3 regions of the Desulfitobacterium sp. PCE1 genome follow, and region 3 is predicted to be linked to each of the others. Evidence: riboswitches for the same ligand, from Rfam matches in the RefSeq annotation. Region 3 holds a riboswitch; each other region holds the start of a gene.
What was found. A riboswitch is a leader RNA that binds a small molecule or an ion and turns the genes downstream of it on or off. The one in region 3 is predicted to bind cyclic di-GMP.
Positions count from the first base shown of each region.

Region 1: it holds a riboswitch for cyclic di-GMP, as region 3 does, so the genes downstream of both, DESPCE1_RS0114225 (Na+/H+ antiporter NhaA) here and DESPCE1_RS0108475 (AAA family ATPase) in region 3, are expected to answer to the same signal.
Region 2: it holds a riboswitch for cyclic di-GMP, as region 3 does, so the genes downstream of both, DESPCE1_RS0104570 (HD-GYP domain-containing protein) here and DESPCE1_RS0108475 (AAA family ATPase) in region 3, are expected to answer to the same signal.

Region 1 covers NZ_KB913023.1:2,852,583-2,860,285, reverse strand. The annotation lists gene DESPCE1_RS0114235 (NAD(P)/FAD-dependent oxidoreductase) at 1-819, shown strand, start outside; gene DESPCE1_RS0114230 (hypothetical protein) at 896-1,465, shown strand; cyclic di-GMP riboswitch class I at 1,549-1,643, shown strand; gene DESPCE1_RS0114225 (Na+/H+ antiporter NhaA) at 1,791-2,960, shown strand; gene DESPCE1_RS0114220 (HutP family protein) at 3,303-3,731, shown strand; gene aroH (chorismate mutase) at 3,749-4,114, shown strand; gene aroF (3-deoxy-7-phosphoheptulonate synthase) at 4,199-5,227, shown strand; gene DESPCE1_RS0114205 (prephenate dehydrogenase) at 5,227-6,138, shown strand; gene aroA (3-phosphoshikimate 1-carboxyvinyltransferase) at 6,125-7,429, shown strand.
Region 2 covers NZ_KB913023.1:917,964-925,666, reverse strand. The annotation lists gene DESPCE1_RS0104580 (CBS domain-containing protein) at 1-312, shown strand, start outside; gene DESPCE1_RS0104575 (MBL fold metallo-hydrolase) at 1,104-2,075, opposite strand; cyclic di-GMP riboswitch class I at 2,284-2,369, shown strand; gene DESPCE1_RS0104570 (HD-GYP domain-containing protein) at 2,500-3,561, shown strand; gene nrfD (NrfD/PsrC family molybdoenzyme membrane anchor subunit) at 3,661-4,959, opposite strand; gene DESPCE1_RS0104560 (4Fe-4S dicluster domain-containing protein) at 5,026-5,712, opposite strand; gene DESPCE1_RS0104555 (molybdopterin-dependent oxidoreductase) at 5,712-7,703, opposite strand, start outside.
Region 3 covers NZ_KB913023.1:1,688,903-1,696,605, forward strand. The annotation lists gene DESPCE1_RS0108460 (DNA-3-methyladenine glycosylase) at 1-589, shown strand, start outside; gene DESPCE1_RS0108465 (2-hydroxymuconate tautomerase family protein) at 732-935, shown strand; gene DESPCE1_RS0108470 (TIM barrel protein) at 1,104-1,925, shown strand; cyclic di-GMP riboswitch class I at 1,917-1,991, shown strand; gene DESPCE1_RS0108475 (AAA family ATPase) at 2,438-4,285, shown strand; gene DESPCE1_RS22470 (DUF3102 domain-containing protein) at 4,320-4,469, shown strand; gene DESPCE1_RS0108480 (uroporphyrinogen decarboxylase family protein) at 5,022-6,005, shown strand; gene DESPCE1_RS0108485 (hypothetical protein) at 6,193-6,591, shown strand; gene DESPCE1_RS0108490 (AraC family transcriptional regulator) at 6,630-7,484, shown strand; gene DESPCE1_RS0108495 (TetR/AcrR family transcriptional regulator) at 7,697-7,703, shown strand, end outside.

The DNA of each region.
Region 1 (7,703 bases), 1.2 Mb from region 3:
CGTTTAGGCAATGGAAAAATCCTTGAAGGAAAGTCGGTGATCATCTGTACGGGGGGCGGTTCTTATCCAGCTACAGGCTCCACAGGAGATGGCTACAAGATGGCTCATAAGCTAGGCCATAAGGTTATCCCCCCGCGGCCATCTCTTGTTCCGTTGAGAACTCACGAAGACTGGGTGACTCAGGTTCAAGGGCTTTCCCTAAGGAATGTGGAAGCCGCTTTGTGGTATAGCGGGAAAAAGCAGCAAACAGAATTTGGAGAGATGCTTTTTACTCACTTCGGTGTCTCCGGCCCGATTATTCTTACTTTGAGCCGCTGGGCGGGAGAAGTATTGGCCCGCGGAGAAAAGGTTCACCTGACTATCAACCTCAAACCTGCCTTGACGGCAGAACAATTGGATCAGAGGGTACAAAGAGATTTTAAGAAATACTTAAATAAGCAATTCAAGAACTCACTGGATGAGATCCTCCCTAAAAGCTTGATTCCCATAATCATCCAATTGTCTAAAATCCCCCCTGAGAGAGTGGTCAATAGTATCAATAGGGAAGAAAGAAAATACCTGGTGCATTTGTTGCAAGAGCTCCCTTTATCCATCAAAGAGACCTTACCTCTAGCTGCAGCCATCGTGACGGCTGGAGGAGTGGATGTCAAAGAAATCGATCCGAAGACCATGGCTTCCAAAAAGGTCAAGGGTCTGTATTGGGCCGGAGAAGTAGTGGATGTGGATGGAGTGACAGGAGGCTATAATCTGCAAGCAGCTTTTGCCATGGGATACCGGGCTGGCCGAGGAGCGGGAGAATACGCTTTAATAAATGACTAGAATCTGCACGCTCTAAAAATAATAATCATGTCTTAGTTCTACACAGGACGCATAAACTGGTGATGAGGTGAAGTTTATGCGTCCTTTGCAATTTTTTAGTAAGAATAAGAAGCGAAATGGATTTATTCCTCGTTCCGGGAGAACCACAGCCCGTGCCAATAAACGTCGGCATAATTATTCGTCAGGTCTGCTTAAATTCGAGAAGGCTATTATTCGGGCGGTCGTTCTCTCAGCTGTCTTCTTGGTTTTAGCTCAGATGGCTTTAGGGTTAGCTAAAGATCCTGTGGATTATTATATTTCCGTGGCACAGAACGTAGAAGCGCCTTCCTTGGACAGTACGCCGGTATCAAGTACGGTCACACCGAATTTAATTCAGGAAGCGACTTCTCAAACATCCCTGATAACCCTCAAAGCTGTTCCCGCCGCACCGGTCCGCGTGATCCAAAATGGAAAAGTTCTCGGAACCTTAGCACGAGGGGAATTGGAGATCCCTGTTCAAGGAGGAATACTTCAGTTGGATGGAACCAATGTATCCGCCATTGTGCGCATACAGGTGATCAGGAAAGATTCCGCCCTGACAGAGCCTCGGCTTAATCAGACGGTTATTATCGAGCATAATGTCCAAACTTTAAGAGTCAGCCGCTAGGACATGGGATAAAAGATGTTGCTCGGTTATTGCCTGAGGCAGTTTATCTATGCTATACTAAATTATTAAAAATTAAATATTTCTAATGGTTGGGGCAAACTTTGTGAAAGCAAAGGACGCTAAAGCTATGGGTCTAAGGTCGTTGCGCAAGATCGACTAAGATCGCCAAGCTACAAGTGCTTAGAACTTCTTAGGGGAGAGTAGTTCCTTTTTGGACTACTCTCTTTTTGTATGCTTTTTTAGGAAAGGAGTGCTTACAGGACCGCGACATTATGAGTCTGTCTATCCTATTTACACATTATTATTGACTTGAGGGGGAGATCCAGTGAGTACGAAGAAAAAGACTATTAATTTTTTGCAGGAGTTTTCAATACCATTAATTCTAGGTGTTCTTATTGCACTTGTTTGGGCTAATTTAGTGCCGGAGAATTACCATCATTTTGTGCACAATGAAATTATGGGAGACCTATCCCTTCATTTCTTTGTTAATGATATTTTTATGGTGTTCTTTTTTGCTATAGCGGCTGTTGAAATCACCCAGAGCCTATTGCCTGGAGGGAGCTTAAATCCCATTAAACGGGCCGTCAACCCCTTAATGGCCACCCTTGGCGGTGTTCTGGGCCCGGCCCTTGTATTTATTGGTTTAAATGCCCTGATAGGGAGTTCCGAATTCGCTAAAGGTTGGGGCATACCTACAGCCACCGATATCGCCTTAGCTTGGTTGGTGGCAAGGGTAGTGTTTGGGGCTCATCATGCTGCCGTCTCCTTTTTATTGCTCTTGGCTATTGTCGATGATGGCATCGGTCTCATGATTATCGCCTTCTTTTACCCTGACCCCGCCAATCCGGTGGCCCCGATCTGGTTATTGCTCACTGTGGGAGGGATGCTGGTCGCTTATCTGCTTCGACGCAAAAATGTTCGGAGCTACTGGCCTTATATCGTCTTTGGGGGAGTGCTGAGTTGGGCAGGGCTTTATCTGGCTCATATTCATCCGGCTCTGGCCCTGGTTTTCATCGTTCCCTTCCTGCCCCACCCTCCCAGGGAGGAATTCGGCTTGTTTGAGGATGATCCCAAAGATCATTCTACTTTGAAAACATTTGAGCACGAGTGGAAAATTTTCGTGGATTTTGGCCTGCTTTTGTTCGGGTTAACCAATGCGGGCGTGGAGTTCTCGGAAATCAGCACCCTCACATGGCTCATTTTCATTGCCCTCTTAGGAGGAAAAACTCTGGGAATATTCCTAATGGGCTCTTTGGCAACAGTTATCGGCTTTCCCTTTCCCAAGGGCATGGGGTATAAAGAGCTTCTTGTGGCGGGCGTGGTAGCGGCTATGGGACTCACAGTCGCCCTGTTCGTTTCAGGCGTGGCCTTTATCGATCCGGGTCTGCAAGGAGCAGCAAAAATGGGAGCCCTCTTCAGTGCAGCTTCGGCAGTCATTGCCTTGGTCGCGGGTAAAGTGCTAGGAATTAAGAAAAGCCAAGACACTCAAGCTTAATTCTGAACCCAAATCTGTATGGTCATCCGCAATTGATTTTTCCATGCAGAACTATAGATTCGAGCTTGAAAATCGATCGGATGCATCATATAATATAATTTAATATCCAATTCAACATCTGATGTAGAGATACTAGTTGTAGGACGGTTTAGTTTTCTATTTTTCCCCCCAATTGAATAATGGAAGGATGGTAGGACGGTGGAATCAGATAATTGACACCGTAGGTGTCTTTTTTATTCTCTTTTTTAGGAAATGTACTAATGTCTAAAAGTACATAGTGTAGTACTATTAAAGATGGATAATCTAATCAAAGGAATCCCTTAAGGGAAAGGAATGAATAGAATGGTTGCAGAAAGTAAGAAAATTGCTATGGCGGCATTGCGCATGGCCATGGCCGAAAGCCGTGAAGAAGAAGCACACTTGAAGGATGGTTTTGGTCGCCACGGAATTCGTACTGTGGCTGTGGATTATGGCGGTGAGTATCTTACAGCTATTAAAAAAATCGTGGAAAGGGCCATAGTTGCCGCCAAGCGGGAAGGGGTCATTAAGGAAACCCATGGAGATGAAGGGGCTGTTGCCGGAGCCACCCGGGAAGCATTGAGTCAGATTATGCCAAAGGCTATGGGATTAAATATCGGTGGGAAAATCGGTATTGCCAGGAGAGATGAACATTTGTCGGTGGCGGTTTTCTTTGGAGTGGGCTTATTGCATCTGGATGAGGTGGCTGTGGGCCTGGGACATAGGGCGTCTCCGAAAGAAAATATGGATTAAAAGGGAGATGAAGTAATGTGACGAGGGTTCGTGGTATACGTGGCGCCATTACGATTCAAGAAAATGATGTAGAACAAATCCGTCAAGCGACACAGGAACTCTTGCAGGAGATGATGATGCGTAATTCCTTAGCGACGGAAGATATTATCAGTGCCATCTTCACCCTGACCAAGGATATCGATGTTGCATTTCCTGCCACTTTCGCACGTCAACTGGGTTGGGATAGGGTGCCTATGATCTGCCTGAATGAAATTCCTGTTTCAGGCTCGCTGCCACTATGTATTCGAGTGCTGCTTCATGTAGAGTCTTCTTTAACTCAAGAAGAAATCCACCCGGTGTACCTAAGAGATGCGGTTAACTTACGCAGAGATCTTGTGGAGTAGAGTTGTATTATGGTAGATTTTGCTCACGCTGCAAGTGAGTAATATAAACAAAAAAGTAGGATGGTAGTTAAGGAGTGGAAAATTATGATTATCGTATTAAAGCGTGGAGCCGGTGAGACAGAAGTTCAGGAAATCAATGAGCGTTTGAGCCAGGAGGGATTTAAGATTCATCTATCCCAAGGGGTAGAAAAGATTATCATTGGTGCCGTAGGAGATCGTTCGCGACTGAAGGCTCTGGACCTGGAAGCCCTGCCTTGGGTAGAAAAAGTGGTTCCCATTCTGGCACCCTATAAGCTTGTAAGTCGTGAGTTTCAGAGTGAGAATACCATCGTTAAGATAGGGGACTATGAGATTGGCGGGGACGAAATTCACGTAATGGCGGGACCCTGCAGCGTTGAAAGCCGGTCCCAGATTTTAGAGACTGCGCACGCTGTTAAAGAAGCAGGGGCTACCTTTTTGAGAGGAGGAGCTTTCAAACCCCGTACTTCTCCCTATGCTTTTCAGGGCTTGGAAGAGGATGGATTAAAACTTCTCGCCGAAGCCAGAGAAGAGACGGGGCTCCTGGTCGTAACTGAAGTAGTGGATGTGCGGGATGTGGAGCTTGTAGCCCATTATACGGATATCCTGCAAATCGGGGCCCGCAATATGCAGAACTTCTTCCTCCTTAAAGAAGTAGCCAAAACCAATAAACCCATCCTCTTGAAGCGGGGACCCTCGGCAACCCTTGAAGAATGGATGATGGCTGCAGAGTACATTATGGATGGAGGCAACTACCAAGTCATGTTCTGTGAGCGGGGGATTCGTACCTTTGAAAGCTACACCAGAAATACTCTGGATTTAAGTATGGTTCCCGCTCTTCAGTCCCTTTCCCATCTTCCGGTTATTGTTGACCCCAGTCACGGAACCGGACGTTGGAATCTGGTGCCTGCCATGACGAAAGCCGCAGTAGCGGCCGGGGCGGATGGTATCCTTGTTGAGGTGCATCCTCAGCCGGAAAAGGCCGTATCTGACGGCAAGCAATCCTTAACCCTGGCTAATTTCGCCGCCATGATGGAGGAATTGGCTGTTCTGTCGCAAGCACTGGGCAGACCGGTGAAAGGGGCTCGTCGGTAATGGAAAAAGGTCGGGAAACTGTTTTGTCCGGAGGATGGACAGGGCAAAGGCAGCCCCGTGCTTGTGTCATCGGCCTCGGCCTGATTGGAGGGTCCTGGGCAGGTGCCTTAGCAGGGCAGGGCTGGACTGTCTGCGCTGTAGAATGCAATGAAGAAAGTCTGAAAGAAGCAGAAGCCCGGGGATGGATCAAAGAGGGCTGGCAGGATATACCGGAGATCCTTGACGTGGATATGGTTATCCTGGCGACACCAATTTCCCTGCTGGCAGAAAGTTTTGCCCAGGTCGTCGGTTGTGTGCCCGCCGGCAGCCTCATCACAGATGTAGGAAGTGTAAAAATAGACATATGCCGAGCAGCCAATCAGATGAATTCGGTCTATTTTATTGGGGGTCACCCGATGACAGGATCAGAGCAGCAGGGGTTTCAAGCGGCTAAACCGAATTTATTCCAGAGTTACCCTTATGTGATTACCCCTCCCCCATCTTGTCCTCAGGAGATGGTGGAAAAGTTTTCCCAATTGGTCCAGGGACTTGGGGCAAGAATCGTCTTGCGGGAAGCTGAGGATCACGATGATGAAGTGGCCTTGATCAGCCACCTGCCTCATGTGCTGTCCCTTGCGCTGGCCTTAACTGCATCAGAAGGGAATTTAAGAGGGAAACCCCTCGAAATAGCCGGTCGGAGCTTCAGAGAAATTACGCGGCTGGTGGATAGTTCACCGGAAATGTGGAGGGATATATTGTTTTCCAACGCCTCGGCAATTCTCCGCTCCCTGGATATCTGGGAAGAAAAGGTTAAGGAGATTCGGGAGATCATTGCAGGCGCTGATGGCGAAGAGATGTTTAAAGTGTTTGAGAGGGCTCAAAGGGCCAGGAGTCAAATGCTGAACCGGAGGGAATCAGATGCAAATAAATAATGAGTCTAAAGGAATACGAATTAATCCTATTCGGCGAATTCAAGGTGAAATAGAGGTCCCTGGAGATAAGTCCATATCCCATCGGGCTGCTTTGTTCGGCGGGATGGCTCAGGGTGAAACCCATATTACGAATTTTTTGCTGGGACAGGATTGCCTAAGTACGCTGGAATGCCTGAAGACACTGGGAGTAGAATGGGAACGGCGGGATGCGGAAGTCTGGATCAGAGGCCGGGGCTTTGAGAATTGGCATGAACCCCAGGATATTTTGGATGTGGGGAATTCCGGAACCACGATGAGGATCATGTTAGGCGTCTTAGCAGGCTGCCCCTTCAGCGCGACCTTGACCGGGGATTCTTCAATCAGGTCACGACCAATGGGCCGGGTTACCCTTCCTTTGCAGGAAATGGGAGCTCGTATTCTCGGTAGGCAAGAAGGAAAATATGCCCCTTTGACCATTCAAGGCGGCCTCTTGCATGGGATTCAATTCAATTCGCCTGTTCCCTCCGCTCAGATAAAGTCCGCCATTCTTCTGGCCGGGCTGAGAGCAGAAGGAGAGACCAGGGTCACAGAACCCTTCCTTTCACGAGATCATACGGAACGAATGCTGAGGGGATTTGGAGTTGATCTAAAGAGCGAGGGCTGCACCGCAAGGGTAAAGGGTGGTGCGATCCTATCCGGACGAGAAGTAGCGGTGCCGGGGGATATTTCCTCTGCTGCATTTTTCCTGGTCCTAGGGACCGTCATTCCCCAGGGAGAGCTCCTTCTCAAGAATGTGGGGATAAATCCAACTCGAACAGGGATTTTGGATGCCCTTTGGCAAATGGGTGCAGATATCCAAGTAGAAGGGGAATGGGAAGAATGCAGTGAACCACGAGCCAATCTTCGCGTACGACCGGCCCAGCTCCATGGCATAGAGATTCAAGGCGAAATGATACCCAAGCTTATCGATGAAATTCCTGTCCTTGCAGTTGCGGCAAGTCTTGCCCAAGGTGAAACGATTATTCGTGATGCCGCTGAGCTTCGGGTCAAAGAGACGGACCGAATCCAGACGGTCGTCCAGGGTCTGCAGGATCTGGGTGCGACCATACAAGAGCTTCCCGATGGGTTGCGGATTCAAGGGGTTAAAAGCTTACGAGGGGGTTCTGCTCAGAGTCATGGAGATCATCGCCTGGCTATGGCTTGGGTGGTGGCAGGTCTGCTTTCTGAAGAAGGGGTAAGTCTGGAAGGTATAGAAGCAGCAGAGGTTTCCTTTCCTAATTTCTTGGACTTGATCCATGAGATAGCTCAATAGTGAGATTCTTAACTTAAGAATGGAATACTCCTAATAGAGTAAGAAGGACCGTTTATCCAACGAACGGTCCTTCTTTTTTTGCATCTTAGGATTATATGGATTTAGGAAACCGAATATTTTGATAATAAGTAAAATAATTAATAATTTAAAAAACTTGCACAAGTAAGAAGGATTTGACAATATAACGTCGAATTCTATCGCTCAGTGTTTTAAAATTATTTTTGGTCTAGTGGTCAGTTCGGCAGATGATATGCGTATTATTATTAAAACTTAT
Region 2 (7,703 bases), 770 kb from region 3:
ATTGTCAGCGAAGGCGACCTGCTTCATAAAGAAACCAACCCTCGGGTTCCTGAAGCGGTGGGATTCTTGGGTGCTCTGATCTATTACCGTGGAGTCAAGCAATATGAATCAGATCTAAAAAAATTAGTTGCCCTCAAAGCCTCGGAGATTATGACTCAAGAGGTTATAACCCTTAATAAAGACGCTACTATTGAGGAAGCCGCCTCTCTGATGATCAAGCATAATGTGAAACGATTGCCCATCATGGAGGACGGAAAAATGATCGGAATCATCAGTCGAAAAGATGTCATTAAGGTTCTTATTGAGGAGTAGACGGCTATGCCGCTGGCGCAGCACCAGCAGAGGACGAAAAAGCTTGCTTGGGTCGCATAGCTTTACGCACATCGCTCACTCCATAGCTCCGGGGCTGGTCAACTCGCTTTCTTAACAGCTACGCCAAACCTCTGGGTAATACCTGATGTGAACCGGCGGCTTCGCTACGTTAAGAAAGCGACATTGACCCGACCGCCCCTCCGCTAAATCCGTTCGCTTTTGTGCGTAAAGCTACGCTTGCGGGTCTTTTCGTGTCTTTTCTGGGGTCTTTTTCATCATCTGCCGGCCATGCCGCGGGGCGGCAGATGATGAAAACCTTTGCTCGGGTCTGGTAGCGTATCCTACAACGCGCCGCTCAAACCCGAAAGACAGCCCAAGGATTTTGCTTTACAAGAGTGAGCGAATTTAAGCGAGCGGAAACAAAACTTCGCGAAAGCACGCAGCGGAGAAAGGTTGGAAACAGGACGTTTCCAACCGGCCATTGAGAACAAGTGCGAAAGCAGTGCTTTCGAGGAGCGATTTGGCCACGAAACCCGGGCGAGGGTTTCGCCCAAGCCGCCTGCCACAGAGAAGACTTAGCGGCGCAGGTGTACCTTTCGGAGCGAAGAGCTTGAGCGTTAGTTTTGTCTGCGCAGCTTATCTAGCGACCAGTGTAAAGCAAAATCCTGGAGAATTAGCTTTCAGATTTTTTCTAAATACATAAAATGTGCACAACAAGCAGCCCGCCAATTCCCTTCGGGAACCGGCGGGCTAACTTTATCTATCTAAACCATCTGAAGTAATTCCCTTTATCACGGATTAACCAATTCATAATAATGCTTCCCATCGAAACTCACTCGCTGGGCCTCTTCTTTATACACCAGATGCTCCAGATGAGCCATGGCTTCGCCAGAGGCAAACCACTTTTGGGTTAGGGGAAAATCATTCCAGCTCTTATAGTTCAAATCCCAGCGCATTCTTGCAGCTGTCTCCATAACGGTTTTTTTACCATCACGCAGAATCCCGGTGATTTCCTCGAGTCGTTCCTGGTGATGAGCTATCAATTCGTCAATTCGTTGCCGGTGGTTTCGAATAAGGCTGCGATGAGCTGGAAACACCCAATCAATATCAAACTGGCGAATCTTGTTCAGGCTTTCAATAAAGTTTCCCAGACTATCGATTTTGTAGTGCCAAAAGGTAATATTGGGAGTTATCTCATTAAGAATATGATCCCCGCCGAAAAACAGCTTATGCTTTCTTTCGTACAGACCTATGTGCCCTGGGCTATGACCAGGAATATCGATAACTTCGAATTGATAGGGCCCCACCTCCAAACAGTCCCCTTCCTGCAGTGGAGTGTATTCAAAAGGCTCCTTAGGAGCTATATCGAAGGCTTCTATCTCCTTTATCCCGATTCCTTGTTTCAAATTAAGGCCCTCACTCAGATGGTTCAGCACAAGTTCAGGAGAAGTTCTGAAGTTATTCAGCAGGGTGCCATCTTTCTTCCCGATATAGACCTTACACCCTTGTTTCCATAGATAGTCGGCCAGTCCGGAATGGTCGATATGCATATGGGTCAGCACTAAATCTGTCCGTTTAAGATCAATGCCTGATGCAGCAATCCCTTCCATAAGAGCCTTTTTACACTCTTCCTTATTAAACCCCGTATCCAAAATCAGGGGACGGTCTTCGGAAAGGATAATATAGCTATTTAATGCCTTCAGTGGATTTTTCGGCAATGGAACTTCATTTAAATAAATTTGGGGATAAACTTCACGAATCATTTCTTTTCACCTCAACGCTTTAGAGATAAACTATTCTGACTATTCTAACATAGATATTCCGTGATTCATAGAGGATGTACCCTATTATTTAAAATTCCCCATTTGGGCGAGAAGATGTTGTGAAGCTAAAACTTAACATTTATAATAGGATGAGTGATAAAAAAACTTATACTTTAGATACATAAAATATGTATAGCCTGCACTTTAGTGTCGACAATAGCAAACTTGGCGAAAGCCAAGGACGCAAAGCTATGGGTCTTCCAGGACATGCCTGATGATTGCCAAGCCACCGAAGCCTTAAGCTTTAAACTACTTTGTCGCCAGTTCACATGGCGATTTTTAATTTTATATCCCTTTTTTATAAATTGATCCCCTCTTTATAAATTTGATCTATGAAGATAAGTTTGAAAGGAAGAACAATTCAATGCGTCAGTTAAGTATAAACAGGCTTCAAGAAGGAGATATCCTGGGGCGAACCATCTATACCAATGACGGTCGTGTACTCCTGGGAAGAGGAATGTCTCTGACCAAGTCTTATATAGAACGTTTGAAAACCCTTGGTATCAGCATTCTCTATATTGACGACGAGGAAAGTAAGGATATCGTGGTGGAGGATGTTATCTCCGAAGAACATCGGCGTGAGGCCATGGCGTCCCTGGATAATGCCGTACAAGCTGTGAAAGTAGGAAAAGACTTTGATGGCTTTAATGTAAAAAAGAACATTGACAACATCATTCAGGATGTCCTTTTCCAAAAGGATATCTTCATCGGATTAGCGGATATGAGGACCTATGACAATCAAATTTTTGCACATTCCGTCAATGTATGTGTTCTCTCCACTGTACTGGGTAAGGCCTTAGGCCTGGAGCGGGAAAGTCTGGAAGGATTAGCCATCGGTGCCTTATTTCATGATATCGGCACCGTGAAATTGCCCAAGAAGCTGTTAAATAAGCGAGAGCCCTTTACTCCTGAGGAAGCGGAGCTTTACCAAACTCACACCAATCACGGCTTCGATATACTCAGAACAAAACGGGAACTGAATTTATTGAGCGCCCATATTGCCTTCCAGCACCATGAGCGTCTCAATGGCAACGGCTATCCCCGTAAACTGGAGGGAGATGCCGTTCATCAGTGGGCACAGATTGTAGGCATTGCTAACTTCTATGATAATTTAGTGAATGACGGCCCAGGACATACCCGCATCCCGCCCCATGAAGCCTGTGAAATTCTTATGGGTAGCGCAGAGAAATTTTTCTCTAAGGATCTGGTGATCACGTTTCTTAAACATATTGCCGCATATCCCACGGGCTGTACCGTTAAACTGAGTACCGGAGAAACAGGTATCATCGTCGATCAAAATAAGAGTCTGCCCATGCGCCCCATCGTCAGGGTTTTAGTCGCCGACGACGAGCTTTCCAATGTCCAAGCGAAAGAATACAATCTCGTGGAGAAGCGCACTCTTTTTATCGAGTCCATTCTGGAGTAAGCTATTTAGACAGAGTTAAACAATTTACATTCTAGGAGTGCAAAATGAGAGCGCAGCGAATTTACCCGTTCGTTGCGCTCTTTTATGCACTAGGGATGCTTATTTCTTCGGAGAGCTGGGCAAGAAGGAATATAATCGAAAGGCTAAAGAAACGACAAACAGAACCACGCCAAAAGGAAAGAGTCCTAAAGCCATTTCGATCCCCGTGGGAAAATAGGGCCAGGAACTGGTAAAGGAAGATATCCCTTCTTGATATTCACCGATGGCTACAGGATATGCCCAGGCCTCGATACCGGTACCATGAATAGTGAAGCTTAACGGTATGGCATTAAACGACGGGAACATCAGCATCATACGGTGGGCAAAAACCCCTATAAAAAGCAGCACACAACCAAGAATTAGGGTTTGCCGCGTACTTTTGCCCTTTTGGGTAAAGAAAAACAGCATGGTAAAGGCCGGCAAAAGAAGCTCTATGCCGTAGATCATCCCATATTGGCCAAAGAGAAGGGTGAAAAGTTCATGACCTTCGGTCCCTCCCCACCAGCCATGAATCAGCAGATCTACAGCCACGAAGAAAAAATGAACCAGGAGTGAACCGGCTACGATGAGGGCTAACGTCTTAAAGGCATCCTGATATTCAGTAAACCCTTCTTTCCCTACATAAATGAGGGAAATTAAAAGCACTAGGGCCGTTCCCGAAGCCACCGCTACCGCAATAAAGTCCGGGGGTAGTATCGCCGTGTTCCACCAGCCCCGGGAGGCTTGGGTGGCAAAGATCAAAGCAGTGACCGTGTGAATCAGTACGGCAAAGGGCAAGCCAATGATCGCCACACGCTTCGACCACTTTTGGGAGAAACGTTCTATCTCCTCTTGGGAATAGTTCTTGGTCCAACCCTTAAAAAAACCATGTCCCTCCCTTTTCCAATCGGGAAGAAGCTGGACATACACACTTAAGAAGGTTACGACCATGTAAGCACTGATAACAACCATATCCCAAACAAGAGGAGAGTTCACATTGGGGTGGAGGAGTATATTATAGATCCGGTCGATGCGACCCATATCAGGCAGAATCATAGCCCCTGCTCCCAGGGTACAGGCAAAGGCCGACAAGGAAGCAATCCTCGTCAGGGGTTTTAGGTTCTCCAGGTTAAAAAGATAGACAGAGGAGGATACGATCAACCCACCTGCAGCGATGCCTACAAAAAAGGCAAAGGTGGCAATATAGAGTCCCCAGCTGAAGGAATTACGCATATTGGTGACAATAAGACCTTCCTTGAATTGAAATCCCCAGGCGCTCAAGCCTATCAGCAATAGGATTACCGCCAGCACAAGCATCCCATTGAAGGGTTTGCCGGCAGCAGGCACCGTTCGAGTGGTCACCACATTATTCTGTGCCAAAATTCTTTCACCCTTTCTATTCTCTTGATTATATTTTGTCATCACTCTTTTTATTTTCTATAATTTCTACCGGTTGAGCTTGCTGGCGGACAGATAATAAACTTTAGGTTGGGTCCCTAAATCCTCCCTGAGACGAAAGGCTTGACGTTCTCGGATTAAGCGGCTTACTTCCGAGTCCGGATCATCCAGATCGCCATAGATCCGCGCCCTGGAAGGACAAGATTGAACACAAGCCGGCTCTTCCCCTTGGGAGGTGTATTGGAAACAGAAGGTACATTTCTCCACAACCCCTACCGGACGGTTGGGCGTATACACTAACCTTCTATCCTTGTCCCTTACATCAACTGGATAGCCATATTCATAGTCCTCTTTATATCCAGCCCGCTCCTTGGCTTCTTTCGGATCTTCCCAATTAAATTGCCGAACATTATAGGGACAGGCAGCAATGCAATACCGACAGCCGATGCACCGTTCAAAATCAACCAAAACGACTCCCCGTTCATCCGTATAAGTAGCTCCTACAGGGCAGACCTTTTCACAGGGCGCATTGTCACACATCTGACAGGACACCGGCAGGAAGTTCATTTGCAGATTCCCCTCTTCACCGACAGCGCTTTGATGATAGGAACTCCCGAGAGTAAAGACCCGATTCCACCAAGTTCCGGGGGGCTGGGCATTATGGGACTTACAGGCAACTGTACAGGTACGACATCCGATGCATTTATCACTATCAATGACCATTCCCAATCTCATTAAGATTCACCACCCTTTTTAACATCACAGAGGCATTCATTCCATGCGGTATTGGGGGCCCACATCCCCGGTACAAAATAGGCTTCATGGGTGGGCTTAATAAAGGGATAGGTTAAGCTGTTATAGGAAGTCTCTTTAAGATAACGGCTCCACCAGCCCTGTTCAAACATGGCGACTTTCCGCCCCACTCCGGGATCAAGAACAGCATAGGCTTTGAGAATTCCCCGGGCATTATAGAGCTCCACTTCATCCCCTTCCCGAATTCCTTTTTCATCAGCATCCGTTGGATTGAGCCAAACCCTGGCTTTGCCTTCCTGCAGCTCGTTCATCCAGATATTATTGGAATGGGTGGAATGCACCCGGTAGATAGCGTTACGAGTAACAAAGTTGAAGGTATATTTCTCACGGGCCTCCGGGTGCAGAGCGTATTCACTTTCTACAAAGGGCGGCTTATGGACCGGCAGTTGTTCTCCCGATTCCAGGAAAATGTCCTCATCTTTGTAGAATTCAATCCGCCCGCTTTTGACGAATTGAGCCGTTTGCTCCAACTTAGCGGGGAGACTTTGAGGTGGAAAAGGCAGTTTTGAATGAACTTGCTCATAAAAGGGAATCTGCCGATCGCCGGGAACTTGTGATTTTAAGCGTACCGGTCCCTGCTTGAGCTGTTCCAGGCTAATCCCCGCCACCGCCGGCCCGCCGGTGCGGAGCATGAGTTTGATCGCCTCTTCGGCTGCCTGATCCGGTTCCAGTCCAGGGTAAAAATAGTTCTCAAATTCGGGATTCAAACGTTTTGCTAATTCTCTTATAATCCAGAGCTCGGGTTTCCCCTCATAAACAGGAGGGATGGCCGGCTGCTGCAGCTGGAGGTAAGGATGGACAGGAGTTGCTACCAGATCCGTTTTTTCGTACCAAGTGACTCCTGGAAGAACCACATGACTGTACTCACAGCTTGTGGTCATTTGGAAGTCCATCGTTGCCACGAATTCCAGTTCTCCGGATTGGACCCGTTCGCGAAGAATATTAGCCATATTGTGTTGATCAAAGGGGTTCCCCCAGCCGAAAATCAAGGCCTTGATTCCATGTTCCGGGTAGGCGGCTTTCATACGGGGTGTAGGCCCATTAAGGACATAGAGGAAGGGCAGCCAGTTCTGCTTGCGTCCTTCCGGAACCCACCATTCACCTACTTTTAAGCGGATTCGATATTGCCCGGCATAGGTTGAAATCCCTGCACCCGGTTGCCCGATATTCCCCGTTAGGACATTGATTAGAGCCAAGGCCCGACCCTTAAGATCCCCATGATACCATTGATAATTACTGGCCCCGTAGACGATATGAAGGGGTTTGGCAGCGGCCATTTCTCTGGCTATACGGACAAGGGTATCCGGCCCCATTCCCGATTCTTTTTCCACGGCTTCCGGGGTATAGTCATGCAGTTGTTCCCTAAGAAGCTGGAAAACAGTTTTAACCTTGACCTTCTCTCCGCTCTTAAGCGGGACCTCCGCTTCTCCTTCCAGAATAAGATCTTGAGGCAGATCCAGCTTCTCCGGATGAACTGCCAAAAGACCTCCATTAAAGGCTACATAGACCTCCCGGTAGGCTGGTGTATCTGTTGGTTTCGTCAGGCCTTCTACTTCATCTGCCTTAAGTCGTTTTCCATTATCTGTACGCACCAAGAGAGGCAGATCGGTGAAGGTTTTTATAAAGCTTTCATCATAAAGCCCCTCATCGAGAATGACTTTGCATATGCCTAAGGCTACCGCGGCATCACTACTCCCCTGGATGGGAATCCACTCATCGGCTTTGGCGGCCGTGGGACTATAACTGGGGTCGAAGACAACCACCTTCGTTCCCCGGTTTCTCGCCTCCACCAGGAAATGGGCGTCCGGAAGACGAGTCGCTAGAATATTAGAACCAAAGATAGCCATATATTTTGAGTTCAGCCATTCTTTCGGTTCAAGCTCCTCAGATTGAACACCGAAGGTCATGGGCCA
Region 3 (7,703 bases):
TTATGACAGGGATTCGACGATTGTAGCAAAAGAACTCTTGGGAAAGCTGCTCGTGCATAAAGTAAATGGGCAGAAAATATCGGCAAGAATCGTTGAGACAGAGGCCTATATGGGTGTTGATGACAAAGCAGCTCACTCCTACGGTGGCAAAAGGACGCCCAGGGTTGAGGTTATGTATGGTGGACCCGGTTATTCCTATGTGTTTACGATTTATGGAATACACTGTTGCTTTAATACTGTCACCAGGGAGGAAGGAAATCCTCAGGCAGTTTTAATCAGGGCGGCTGAGCCGGTAGAAGGAATTGAGTGGATGGCCCAAAAAAGATATGGGAAACCCTATGAGCAACTCACTAAAAGTCAGAAGAGGGGTCTAACTAACGGGCCTGGAAAACTATGTGCAGCCTTAGGCATCGACATCCTTGCCAATGGAGTGGATTTATGCGGTGATGAAATTTATGTGGAAGATGACGCAGAACAGGACATCCGTATCGTTTCGACGAAGCGCGTGGGAATTGATTATGCTGAAGAAGCAAAAGATTATCCCTGGAGATTCTATGTGGAAGGCAATGAGTATGTATCTGTAAAGTGAATTTTAAATTATCCTGAGACGGTGGTGATTTTATGATTGGAAAATATTAAATTAAAGAGCCATATCAGGCAACCGCTAAAAGCCCCTAGTAAGATCAGTTCGGATGTATTGTGTAGTTAGGGAATGGAGAGGAGTAATTATTATGCCATATGTAAATATTAGAATCACGAATGAAAACGTCACTCCGGAAAAGAAAGCATTGCTTATCAAAGGAGCTACTCAGTTACTTGTGGATGTGTTGGGCAAAAACCCCAATACAACGGTCGTGGTGATCGATGAGGTCAATACTGATAATTGGGGTATTGCCGGGGAGACTATAACAGCTCGTAGAAAAGACGGTCGCTAATAATAGTGGAGAAATATGAAAACAGGACTATTTGGTATACATGCGTTATCAAAATAGAGATCAAGCGATTAACAGGTAAGATCGCCAGGTACTAAATAGGATATTTGGTTATTTGAAAGGAATCCGGGTTTTATTGGATAAATAGAACCCGGATTATTGTGAATAAGTGTGGAAAAATTATTGTTTGGCATTTCCGGTTTGCCACTATACGATGGGATAAAACGATTTAATTATGCAACCGGTATTCACTATTTGAAGTCTATAGGGCTGGATGCTATGGAACTGCTGTTTGTTCGAAGTGTCAATGTGACGGATAACAACAAGGATGCTGTTCTGGAAGCAAAGCAAAAGGAAGGCTTTTACCTTTCGGCCCACGCATCTCATTATATCAACCTGAATTCAGATGATACTGCTATACAAATTCAATCAATCGAAAGAATAATTGATGCAGCAAAAGGGTTAGCTAAGGTCGGAGGAAGGAGTCTGGTACTTCATCCGGGATTCTACATGAATGACTCCAAGGAAGTTGCTTACGCTACAATTAAAATTAATTTAATGAAGCTTTCGAGTTATGGCGTAGATTACAGGCTTGAGACAACTGGAAAGGGGTCTCAGTTTGGAACGCTGGAAGAGCTGGTTTCCCTTTGTCAAGAGGTTCCCTCATGTAAGCTCTGCATTGATTTTTCTCATATTCACGCGAGATCAAACGGCGGTCTTAAGAATTATGACGATTTTGCTGGTGTTCTTAAGCACGTCCTTGATAATTTAGGCAGAACTGCCCTGGAGGATTTACACATTCATATGGGGGGAATAAAGTACACAGCGAAAGGCGAAAGAAGTCATGTTCCATTACTGGAAAGCGACTTTAATTATAAGGAATGTCTAAGGGCTATAAAAGATTATGATGTCCGAGGATGTATCATAGCTGAAGGGCCTCTTTTAGAGAGAGATGCTTTACTTCTAAAAGAAACTTATGAAAAATTGGTCTAAAGGCAGTGGTGCAAAGTCGCAGGGTCTAAGGCGCTCAGAAAGCGCTAGGATAGCTTGGTTGCTAAAATGTTGCAAAGACTGTCTTTTTAGGACGGGCTTTCGTTATATAAGTTCCGCAACTTTGTACGTTAGGGTCAAAAAAATGCTATGCGGTAAAGCCGCATGACATTAGTATTTTTCGAGAGTAATGGCCCCGATTTCCATACTTCAAAAGCCCACTATTTTAATTGAGTCAGAAGACATGTAAAACTAGAAAGAATGGAAATTGGAGAGGAAATGAAGAAAAGATGTGGAATATTAGAAGAATTGCGAAATATGCTCTTTAATAGTGATAGGGAAATGGTGGTTTCTATATAAAGTTTTGATATGAGTTGTGAAGATGATCAAGTTTGGCTAAAAACTGAGTTCGCTAGCAAGCCCTAATGTAAAAAGCCCTCCAGATTGCTAAAGAGCGAGTCCCGTTATTTATGTGAAAAACAGTTGAAGAAAAGGAAAGAAAAGAGGTTGTTGTGATGTGGAGTTCACTTAAAAAGATATTATATGGGGATAACAAATCAACATCACCAAACGATGCTGTTTTTGAGTGCAGACTTTGCCAGGCCACATTCAATATCGATGCCAGACCTTCTGAAGAGTATCAACTCTGTTATGCATGTTTTAAAGCAACAAGTGATCATGTGGCATCACTGATAGAAAATATCGGAGTGTTAAAAGAAAAAGCAAATAACGCAGGACAAGCGGGGAATTCTTATGTGCAAATGCACTATTTAAAGGAAATTTTGGATAGGCTAACCGAATACAAAGAATCCTATTACGATAAGGGTGTCGACATTATTAATGAGGATATCAATAAGTTAATTGGAGAGGTCCGGGAAGTACATGATGAAGCGGCCAAAGAAGTCAGGGAAAGCAGACGGCGCAGAGTTAAAATGGATGTATCCGCAATGGAACTTTGGACTAGAGAGCAGTGGAATGGTATTCGTGCCGATCAGCAAAGAGTTCTGAAAGATTATTTAAGTTTATACGACACTATAGATAGAGCGGGATATGGACTAAAGGATGGCAGATCCCTGGCAAATGAATTATTCCAAACCGCAGTACACTTCTTGACTTATATAGCCTTAGCGGATGGCGACTTAACTGAGATTGAAAGCCAAATCATCAAGGATTATCTAAATATAGGCGGAGCTTATGCCATAGATGTGGAAGCCTCGAAAAAATATATACTAGAGAATCCCCAGTTTGCAGAGGGGATCCCATCTTTTCTGGATATCATTAGAGAGCTTGATCAACATCTTAGTGAAACAGGTACACGCTCAAAGAAAGCCGTGGAGACAATGACCGGGATTGTCATGTTTTTTGGATATCTGGGTAAGTATTTCTTGTATGAAAGCTGCAATGACATTGATATTAACAAATCGACGGCGTTATACGAGTATTTATTGCATCTCAATGAGTACTTGGAAGATAACGGATATGAAACAACAGACCTGCACGAATTCCAAGAGATAGATCCGGAGGACGTGGATAGAACCGGCAGTTCTAATAAAAACCTTGAGCAACTGCTCCAGGAATTGAATGAACTGATCGGATTAGCTAGGGTTAAAAAGGATCTGAATAGTCTGGTCAATTTGATTAAAGTGCAAAAGATACGTGAGGAACGGGGCTTCAGTCAACCGGCCATGTCTTTGCATTTGGTGTTTTCGGGGAACCCTGGAACAGGAAAAACAACGGTGGCCAGATTGCTGGCCGAAATATATAAAGCATTAGGATTGGTTTCCAAGGGCCAGCTTATTGAAACTGACCGTTCAGGGCTTGTTGGCGGGTATGTGGGACAAACCGCTCTAAAAACCCAGGAAGTGATCAGCAAAGCGAAGGGCGGTATCTTATTTATTGATGAAGCCTATTCTCTTACAGAAAACCGGGGAGAATCAGATTTTGGAACTGAAGCCATCGATACCCTTGTCAAAGCCATGGAAGATCACCGGGCAGATTTAGTCGTAATAGTAGCAGGATATCCTGAACCAATGGAGCGTTTTTTGGATTCCAATCCGGGTCTGCGGTCACGGTTTAATAAATTTATTGTCTTTGATGACTACAGCGCGGAGGAATTGATATTAATTTTACAATCCATGTGTAAAAAGGCGAATCTAAGGCTGTCAAGCCAAGTAGAAGACTCCGCCTATTCATTCTTCCAAAAACAATGCGATTCGGATACATTTGCCAACGCAAGAGATGTAAGAAACTTTTTTGAAAAAGCTCTTGTTAACCAGGCCAATAGATTAGCCCAAATTGAAGATTTAAGTGATGAAATGTTGTTTGCAATAGAATATGAAGATATAAAGGATAGTACTTGTTAAACTGTCGAATTTTGCAGATGATGAAGCGGAAGGCTTGGTCAAGCACGAGGAATGGGGTAAGTGGCAGGAAGAGTCGGTGAACTATTCCTGTCGAACTGCTCTGTTCATCCTCCTGCTGAGTTTACCCGACTCCAAAAAATGCTTGACCAAAGCGTTAGATGCCTTCATACTTAGGTTAACTTAACTATCTTTTAATGTTTTACCAGAGGAAAAAGGATATGATAGTGATGATATGAAGTGTGGGACTTTTCCCGAAGATATATTGAGATATCTTGTTAAAAATAACATCTTTTTAGATTTTGATAGTTTTAAACAACAAGTAGAAGAAACAATTATCACATTATTGTCTGACTAAACATTATAAAATGGGAAGCAAATAAAGCGATTATGCTTACAGATCGGCATCCATATTCTTTTGTGACGATAGGATTGAAGAGTGGAATGAAAAATACGAAGGTACTTGGATAACGGCTTACAGTTTGTGCTGGCGTTTTTTGAGGTAGTAGGTGCTTCACAGAAATAAAACCGTGGCGACTTGTCACGGTTTTATTATTTCTAGGATTTATTTAAAGCGGAGAATCTACAGTCAGGAGCTTTGTTTCAAAAAGAAAAGAAGAAACATGTTGAGATGCCAGAATTATTAAAAAAGGTTAAGAATTGAAAAAGGAATTATCAACCTGCTTGTTTAATAGCTATAGTAATGAAAATCCCTAACGACAAGGAGGGTAAGATGTATATGCTAACAAAGCGTCAAAATTTATTGGAAACCATAAAGGGCGGAAATCCGGACCGGTATGTAAAGCAGTATGAGTTTATGAATCTCATCATGGAGGCCAGCGTAACTATGGCTGGTTTTCCTGCCCCGGGGCAGACCTCCAAAGGAGCCTGGGGAATAACCTGGATGTGGCCGGAGGGGCAGATAGGGCCGTTTCCTGTACATGATGAAGAACATAAGGTTTTAAAAGATATCACGGAGTGGAGAAAATACGTCAAAGCACCTGAGATTCCCATAGATGATGAAACCTGGGCCCCGGCTATCGCTCATGCCCAGGCTGTCGACCGGAATGAGGAATTTGTGACGGCGATGGCTGCACCGGGAGTATTTGAAATGACTCATCACCTGATGAGTATGGAAGACGCGTTAATGGCCTTATATGAAGAACCGGAAGCCATGCACGAACTGATCAACTACATTACCGAATTCGAATTAGCTTATGCAAAAATCGTCATTGAAAAAATCCATCCGGACGCTCTTTTCCATCATGACGATTGGGGCAGCCAGATCAACTCTTTCATTTCTCCGGAAATGTTTAAAAAGTTTTTCCTCCCCGCCTATAAAACAATCTATGGCTACTATAAAGCGAATGGTGTGGAAGTGATTGTCCATCACAGTGATTCCTATGCTGCTAATCTGGTTCCCTTTATGATCGAAATGGGAGTTGATATCTGGCAAGGTGTTATGACCACCAACAACGCACCTGAATTAATCGAGAAATATGGTGGAAAAATTACTTTCATGGGAGATATAGACAGCGGGTATCTTGATCTTCCAGACTGGAAGCCTGAACGATGCGCAGAGGCAGTTGAGAGAGCTTGTCGGAGATGCGGCAAGAAATATTTTATTCCCTGTCTGACCATGGGCGGGCCGGATAGTATTTATCCTGGTGTATATGCCCAGGTCAATCAAGAAATTGACAGAATGAGCCGAGAAATGTTCTAATCCGGCTGATCAAGGAATGGCAGAGAACAAAATGCAGTGGGCATAGCTAATACTCCGGAATCCCTGGCAAGGAGGGTTCCGGGGTGTTTTTATCTATGGAAAGGAGATTTATTCCATGATAGAGAAGTCAATAGAGGATCAGCGAAACAGATTCCCTAATTCAAGATACGAAAGCAGGTAAAAAACCATGGACAGATATACAAGTGCAGAATCAGAAAGGGCTCTAAAAGTCGTTTTATCAGTTATCAGTAGATGTGAAAAAGCACAGCCAAAATTTGTGGAGGGTACCTCTCAGCACACACTCCTTAAGAACAGAATAAGGGCAATGTATATTTCATCGTCATTGCTAAAAGATGAAAATATTACGGAGAAATATACAAAAGAAGAATTGATAGCAGCGCTACCGCCCGTATCCTCAATTATCAGCAAATGTGAAAAAGCCCAGCTAAAATTGGCAGAGGGTACTGCTCAGCACGCCCGCCTCAGGGATATGATACAAGCTATGAATATATCAAAAACATTAATAGAAGATGAAATTAGCAAAAGGGTCCTCTCTTTTTCAGATCCTGTATTAAGAGGTAATTAGGCAGGGGATGACTTATAGTTAATTAGGAAGGTGATGACATGGAATGGCTTGAAAACCTCAATAAGGCGATAAACTACATCGAAGAACATTTGACAGATGAGATAGACCTACATGAATTGGGCAAAGTCGCAGGTTGTTCAGGTTTTCATTTTCAAAGAATGTTCTCGTATATGGCTGAAACCCCGCTTTCTGAGTATATCCGCAGAAGAAAAATGTCTTTAGCGGCGGTAGCATTGCAAAATGGCGAAAAGGTTTTGGATGTAGCATTAAAATACGGGTATGATTCCCCGACCGCTTTTAACCGCGCGTTCCAAAGCGTACATGGCTTTCCTCCCTCAAATGCAAAATCCGAAGGAGTTACTCTGAAAGCCTTTCCTCCCATCAGCTTCAAAATAACGATTAAAGGAGAGGCTGAAATGAATTACAAAATAGAAAAAAAGGAAGCGTTTCGCATCGTTGGCGTAAAAGAGCATTACCCGATGAACCTCGAAGAAAGCTTTGAGAAAGTACCTCAGTTTTGGCAGAAAACAACTATGGAGGGAGCAATACCGAGAATACTTGCGCTTATGGATCAACAACCTGTCGGATTGCTCGGCATTTCTACATGTATGGACGGCAATAGCTTTGACTATTATATTGCTGTTTCTTCAGATCGAACTGTACCGGAGGGAATGAGTGAATATACCGTACCGGAGTGTACTTGGGCAATATTTGAGTGTGTAGGCCCAATGCCGCATGCGATTCAAAGCCTGCAAAAGCGGATTGTGACCGAATGGCTGCCGACATCCGGCTATGAATATGCGAACGCGCCGGACATTGAGGTTTATTTTGAGGGAGATCAATCTTCGGATGATTACAAATGTGAAGTATGGCTTCCCGTAACAAAAAAATAAGGATTTACCTCAAGATCCCTGAAATAGCTATGATAAATCGCCTCATGCAGTGAGCATGAGGCGATTTATATTGTTGCGCACCCATGGCGATTAACGAGGCGGTGAAAGTCCGTTATGGTGTAAAAAAGTTTGCGGGGCTTGACAAAGCGACACGCATGTCGTAAAATCAGAAACGACATGCGTGTCGCGCCCTATGGAAAGGAGACTTTATAATGTCAA